Flavivirga eckloniae: one gene and its partner. The protein of the gene in region 1 interacts with the protein of each later gene in a pairwise test. Links are inferred from orthologs where the notes say so. Each region holds a gene or a part of one and is shown on either strand. Other genes may lie near its edges.

Region 1 (3,394 bases):
GTGAGTAAAGAAGCAAAATCTATAGTAGAGATTTACAAAGAAAACGGAAAGATTTTTGGAAAAATAGTACAGATATTAAATCCAGAAAAAAAAGATGCTTTATGTAAAAAGTGTTTAGGCGATGAAAAGGATAAACCTGTTTTGGGGTTGGTATTAATTAAAAATATGGAGCGTGATGGCGAATATTATGAGAACGGAACGATTTTCGATCCGGAAAAAGGTAAAACGTATAAGTGTAGACTAGGATTAACAGATAATCCGAATATTCTACAAGTTAGAGGTTACATCGCCTTTTTATATGCAACCCAATATTGGGAACGTGTTATTGAATAACTTAAAATCCCACTTTTTTTGAACCACTTTATAGACGTTATAATTCCCGTACCCTTAAAAAAGCTCTTTACCTATAGTATAAGTGCTTCGGAATTTGATTTCTTAAAACCCGGAATGCGCGTTGCTGTTCCCTTCGGAAAGTCGAAAATCTATACAGGTATTGTTTTTAGGGTTCATAACGATCCACCTATAGCATACGAAGCCAAAGATATCCAGCAAATTTTAGATGACACACCAATAGTAAACAACAAACAGTTGCAATTGTGGCAATGGATAGCAGATTACTACATGTGTACATTAGGGGATGTAATGCGTGCCGCTTTGCCCAGTGCTTTTATTTTAGAAAGCGAAACGGTCATCTTAAAAAATAACATCAAAACCATTGACGAATCTATATTAAAGGATGATGAGTTTTTAGTGTATGAAGCTTTACATCATCAATCATCTTTAAAGATTCATGATATCTCTAATATTCTCGATAAAAAAAATGTGTTGCCGGTAATTAAGCGATTAATTGAAAAGGAGGCTATTTCTGTTGAAGAAGAGGTATATGAAAAGTACAAGCCTAAATTGGTTCGTTATGTCAAGTTACATTCGAGGTTTTCTTCAGAAGAAGGACTTCAAAAATTATTAGACGATTTAAGCAGGGCACCAAAGCAACGTCAGGTAATCTTAACCTTGTTTTCAGTTTCGGCAACGACAAAAAAGCCTGTAAAAGTTTCAGATTTAGTTGCTCAAAGCGGGGCATCCACAGCTATTATAAAATCATTGATAGATAAAGAAGTTCTTGAGGAATATTATATTCAAACCGATCGTGTTCAATATTCGGGAGAAGAAAACGAAGCTACAAAAAAACTTAACGAACATCAGGAAACAGCCCTAAAGGAAATTAAAGAATCCTTTGAAAAATATATGGTTACATTGCTTCATGGGGTTACTTCTTCTGGCAAAACCGAAGTATATGTTAAGCTTATAGAAGAGGCCCTAAATATGGGGCAGCAGGTTCTTTATTTATTACCAGAAATAGCTTTAACGGCGCAATTAATTACGAGATTACAGAATTATTTTGGAGAACAAGTAGCCATTTTTCATTCAAAGTATTCAACTCAGGAGCGGGTTGAGGTCTGGAACCATGTTTTAAATAAATCTGAGAAAGCTAAAGTAGTTTTAGGAGCACGCTCTTCCATATTTTTACCATTTGATAATATAGGACTTATTATTGTTGATGAGGAGCATGAGCAATCTTTTAAGCAATTTGATCCCGCGCCACGTTACCATGCACGCGATACCGCTGTTGTGCTCGCAAATATGCATAAAGCAAAAATACTTTTAGGGTCTGCTACACCAAGCCTGGAAAGTTATTTTAATGCCAAGCAAAACAAATATGGCTTTGTTGAGATAACAAAACGTTACAATAATGTTTTAATGCCGGATATTGAGCTGATCGACATTAAAGATAAGTTCAAGAAAAAGTTAATGAAAGGGCATTTTAGCGATAGGCTTATTGAAGAAATGACTGAGACTTTACAAGAAGGCCATCAAATAATATTATTTCAAAACCGACGTGGTTTTTCTCCTATCGTAGAGTGTAATACCTGTGGTAATTCACCTCAGTGCCCAAATTGCGATGTAAGTTTAACGTATCATCAATATAGAAACCAATTGCGTTGCCATTATTGTGGCTATAATTCTTCAATGATAAAGGATTGTGCGGCTTGTGGTAGCCCGGAATTAGATACTAAAGGATTTGGTACGGAGCAAATAGAGGAAGAGGTAAAGTTATTATTTCCAGATTACAAAGTAGCAAGAATGGATTTAGATACTACCCGAGGAAAATACGGGTACGAGAAAATAATAACGGCTTTAGAGCAGCAGGAGATAGATATTTTAGTAGGAACACAAATGCTAACGAAAGGCTTGGACTTTAGGCATGTTAAATTGGTTGGTATTATGAATGCCGATAACATGCTTAACTTTCCAGATTTTAGAGCGCACGAACGTAGCTTTCAGCTTATGTTGCAAGTGTCGGGTAGAGCAGGGAGAACAGATCAAAGAGGAAAAGTGTTGATACAAACATATAATCCGTATCATAACATTTTACAGCAGGTATCTACCAATAATTATATAGATATGTTTAACGAGCAAATGAACGATCGGTATAATTATAAATACCCGCCTATTTACAAGCAAATAAAAATCACGTTAAAACATAAAGATTATAGTAAAGTAGATGCAGCTTCGGTTTGGTTGGCGAAATCTTTACGACAGGTTTTTAGGGAATATGTTTTAGGGCCGGAATCGCCACCTATTTCCAGAATAAGAAATCAGTTTCATAAAAACATTCTCGTGAAGATTCCTAAACAGCAATCTTTGTCAAAAACGAAAGAAGCTATCATTAAAATAAACAATAGCTTCTTGAATATAAAAGATTTTCGGTCGGTTAAAATAATCTTAAATGTCGATAACTTTTAAATTTAGCTAAGCCTTTGGTTAAATTTTGGTTAGTTAGTTAGATCTAAATATTGTTTAAGGCATCAACCAACTGAGTCTTTTTATTTCTACTTAACGGAATTTCATAAGCTCCGACTTCAACGTTCTTACTGTTAAACCTGTCAATTTTATCAAGATTAACAATGTACGATTTATGAATTCTTAAAAACTTACCTTCGGGTAGTTCAGCTTCAAAAGATTTCATTGTAGATAATACTACCAAACTAGTTTCTTCTGTAACTAATTTTACATAATCACCTAGAGCTTCGATCCATTTAATATCTTTGATATAAACTTTACGTTTTTTAAGGTTACTCTTTACAAAAATATGTTCACCTTCTTCTTCGTTAAAGTCTAGAGTCAATCTATGTTGCTCTAAGGCTTTATCAACAGAAGTGTTAAAACGTTCTCTTGTAATTGGCTTATGCAAATAGTCGGTAGCATCGTAATTAAATGCTTTAAATGCATACTCTGTTTTACCAGTTACAAAAATAATTTGAGGTTTGTTGTTTAATACATCCAAAAGCTCAAATCCATTTAACACTGGCATTTCAATGTCTAAAAAGATTAA
Region 2 (3,103 bases), 2.4 Mb from region 1 along the record:
TATTGTAAAAACGTAATTTTCAAAATTTATTTTACTGTTTAGTTTTGGGAAACTTCCAGATATTTCAAGTACGAATCCTGCGATGGTCTCTGCCTCTCCCTTATTGTCTTCAAAAATGGTCGTATCTTCAACTTTAACAATTTTATAAAAATCCTTTAAAGCTGTTTTTCCTTCAAAAACAAAATTATTATCGTCCAATTTAGAATACATAAGATCTTCATCATCAAACTCATCACTAATATCGCCCACAATTTCTTCGATAATATCTTCTAACGAAATTAAACCAGAGGTACCCCCATATTCATCTACCACAACTGCTAAATGCACCTTTTTCTCTTGAAATTCTGACATTAGATCATCCAATTTCTTGTTTTCAGGAACGAAAAAAGGCTCTCGTATTAAGCTCGCCCAATCAAACTGTTTTTTATCTATATGAGGTAATAAATCCTTCACATAGAGTATACCCTTAATGGTATCTATATTGTCTTCATAAACAGGAATTCTGGAATAGCCGTTAGAAATTATTTCAGGCATAATTTCGTTGTATTTCTGCTCAATGTTTAGTGCAAAAATGTCTATTCTAGGGCGCATAACCTGTTTGGTATCTGTATTACCAAAGGACACAATTCCCTGTAAAATTTTATGTTCTTCCTTGGTTGTATCTTCTTTGCTTGTTAACTCTAAAGCTTGAGAAAGCTGATCGACACTTAAATTAGATTTCTGTTTCCCCAACCTGTTATGAATAGCTACTGTTACCCTTCGCATTGGCATGCTTACTGGTGATAAAACAACATCTAAAACCCGCAGCGGATACGCCATAAATGAAGAAAACTTCAAGTTATTTCTACTGGCATATATTTTAGGTAAAATTTCGCCAAATAATAAGATTAAAAATGTAATAACTATTACCTCAACAATAAACTTAACGTAAGTACTCGTGATGTTTTCAAACATAAAATCGCCCAAAAAGGCGAACAGAATAACTATGGCAATGTTTATAAAATTATTGGCAACTAATATGGTGGCCAGTAACTTTTTGGGATGTTCCAAAAGTTTGGATATAATCTCGATACGTTTAGATTTTTTTTCTAAACCTTCATCGATATCTTTTCTGCTAAGTGAAAACAAGGCTACCTCTGCCCCGGAGATAAGAGCGGAACAAACTAATAGTAAAAACAGTAATACAAAACCAGTAACAATTGAAAAATCAATTGAAATTAATAAAGGTTTAAAACTCGAGGGGTCAGGATCCAAATACTCTCTTTTTGGTTGAACTTAAATTAAAATGGAAGATCGTCGTTTTCTTCCCCAATAGGCTCACTAGTTGACGGTTGTTCTGGAGCTGGTTTTTGGGCTATAGACTGATTTTGGTTAGCTACAGCATTATTCTCGCTTTCTTTTTTTGTTGAAAGGAACGTAAAATCGGTACATTGAATTTCGGTAGAGTATCTTTCGTTACCACTATCATCTTGCCACTTTCGTGTTTTTAATCTACCTTCAATATAAACCTTGTCGCCTTTGCTTAAATACTTTTCGCATATTTCGGCGCCTTTATTTCTAACAACAATATTATGCCACTCTGTATTTGTAATGCGCTCGTTGGTTTGTTTGTTCGTATACGTTTCGTTTGTTGCCAAAGGAAATCTACCAACACAACCACCACCTTCAAAATAATGCATTTTTACTTCATCTCCTAAATGACCTATTAACATTACTTTATTTAAAGTTCCAGACATAAATTATTGTTTGTTTAAGAACACAAAATTACAATATTGCGCCGCATTTTTTTAAAATTAATAAAAAAATATGATTGTTGTATCTAAACCAATCAAAAATAAAGAATTACGAGAAACCTTATAGTTAACTTGAGTTAGATTTAAAGGTGGACTAACCTTAAGGATAAACTCACTATTAATATGACTTATTTCAATAAGTATTTCACAAACACTGAAATTACAATTTCAACAGAATCCCAATCGTAGTCATGTTTGAGAGTCGTTTTTAAAAATTAAAGGTTTCAATAAAATTTCCTATTAAAATTGGTACAGCATAATTATTTATGTCCTGTGTAGAAATCCCTTCGGTTATAAGCCTGTTTACATTTATAATCCAAAACCTAGTATGCAAATGTTGATGAGATAACTTATGTACAACAACGTCTTTATTATATAAGGAGAGTTCAAATGGTATTCCTTTTATTAAATTATGTTCCTTAATAAGGTTCTTAAAAGTTTCTTCATCAACATTAGCATTGGTTTCAATTAAAGGAAATTGATATAGGTTCTGCCAAATACCTTTACCCTCTCTTTTTTCTAAAACAGTCTTTCCGTCGTTAGAAATGAACACCAAAAAGTTAAAATATTTCTTTTTTGCCTTTGCCGATTTAATTTTAACAGGCAATTCGTTTATTTTATTTTTATTGAAGGCCATGCAGCTTTTATTAAAAGGACAAACATTGCAATCTGGGTTTTTAGGTGTACACTGTGTTGCTCCAAATTCCATAATAGCTTGGTTAAACTCCGCCGGATTCTTTTTATCGATCAATTCCTGAGCCAATGTCTTAAACTCTTTTGTTCCTTTTGAAGAATTAATTGGAGTATTAATATCAAAATACCTTGACAACACTCTATATACATTCCCATCTACAACAGCTGCTACCTCATTAAAACAGATAGAAGCTATGGCGCTTGCTGTATAATCACCAACCCCTTTAAGTTTCAACAAGTCTTTATAACTAACAGGAAACACGCCTTTTAGCTCATTTACAACGTGTTTGGCAGTAGTATGTAAATTTCTGGCTCGTGAATAATATCCTAGTCCCTGCCACGATTTAAGTACGTCACTTTCGTCGGCCTTGGCAAGGTCAAAAACTGTCGGAAATTTTTCCGTAAATGACATATAATACGGAAGTCCTTGCTTAACTTGTGTCTGTTGTAAAATAATTTCTGACAACCAAATACGGTAAGGATCGTTTGTTTGCCTCCAAGGAAGCTCCCTCTTATTATTTGAATACCAGTTAATTAAAATTTTTGAAAATCCCATTATCGAATATATGTTACTCGCAAAAATAAACGTTTATAATCTTAAATTTTAATGAATTAGG

Evidence for each region.
Region 2: the proteins of priA (region 1) and C1H87_RS14425 interact in binary tests that used the Escherichia coli proteins (3 or more experiments, as listed by UniProt). The link is inferred for Flavivirga eckloniae from one-to-one orthologs.

The regions. Positions count from the first base shown.
Region 1 is NZ_CP025791.1:1,136,258-1,139,651, reverse strand. The notes cover bases 23-3,078. They hold priA (replication restart helicase PriA), read left to right. Parts: upstream 23-351; coding sequence 352-2,805; downstream 2,806-3,078. Other genes in these bases: C1H87_RS04610 (LytR/AlgR family response regulator transcription factor), read right to left, coding at 2,849-3,078; C1H87_RS04620 (DUF2147 domain-containing protein), read left to right, coding at 23-333. Outside these bases: more of C1H87_RS04620, read left to right, coding at 1-22; more of C1H87_RS04610, read right to left, coding at 3,079-3,394.
Region 2 is NZ_CP025791.1:3,496,008-3,499,110, reverse strand. The notes cover bases 9-2,773. They hold C1H87_RS14425 (single-stranded DNA-binding protein), read right to left. Parts: upstream 1,737-2,773; coding sequence 1,281-1,736; downstream 9-1,280. Other genes in these bases: mutY (A/G-specific adenine glycosylase), read right to left, coding at 2,002-2,773; C1H87_RS14430 (gliding motility-associated protein GldE), read right to left, coding at 9-1,254. Outside these bases: more of C1H87_RS14430, read right to left, coding at 1-8; more of mutY, read right to left, coding at 2,774-3,042. UniProt on the Escherichia coli protein: Plays an important role in DNA replication, recombination and repair. Binds to ssDNA and to an array of partner proteins to recruit them to their sites of action during DNA metabolism. Acts as a sliding platform that migrates on DNA via reptation.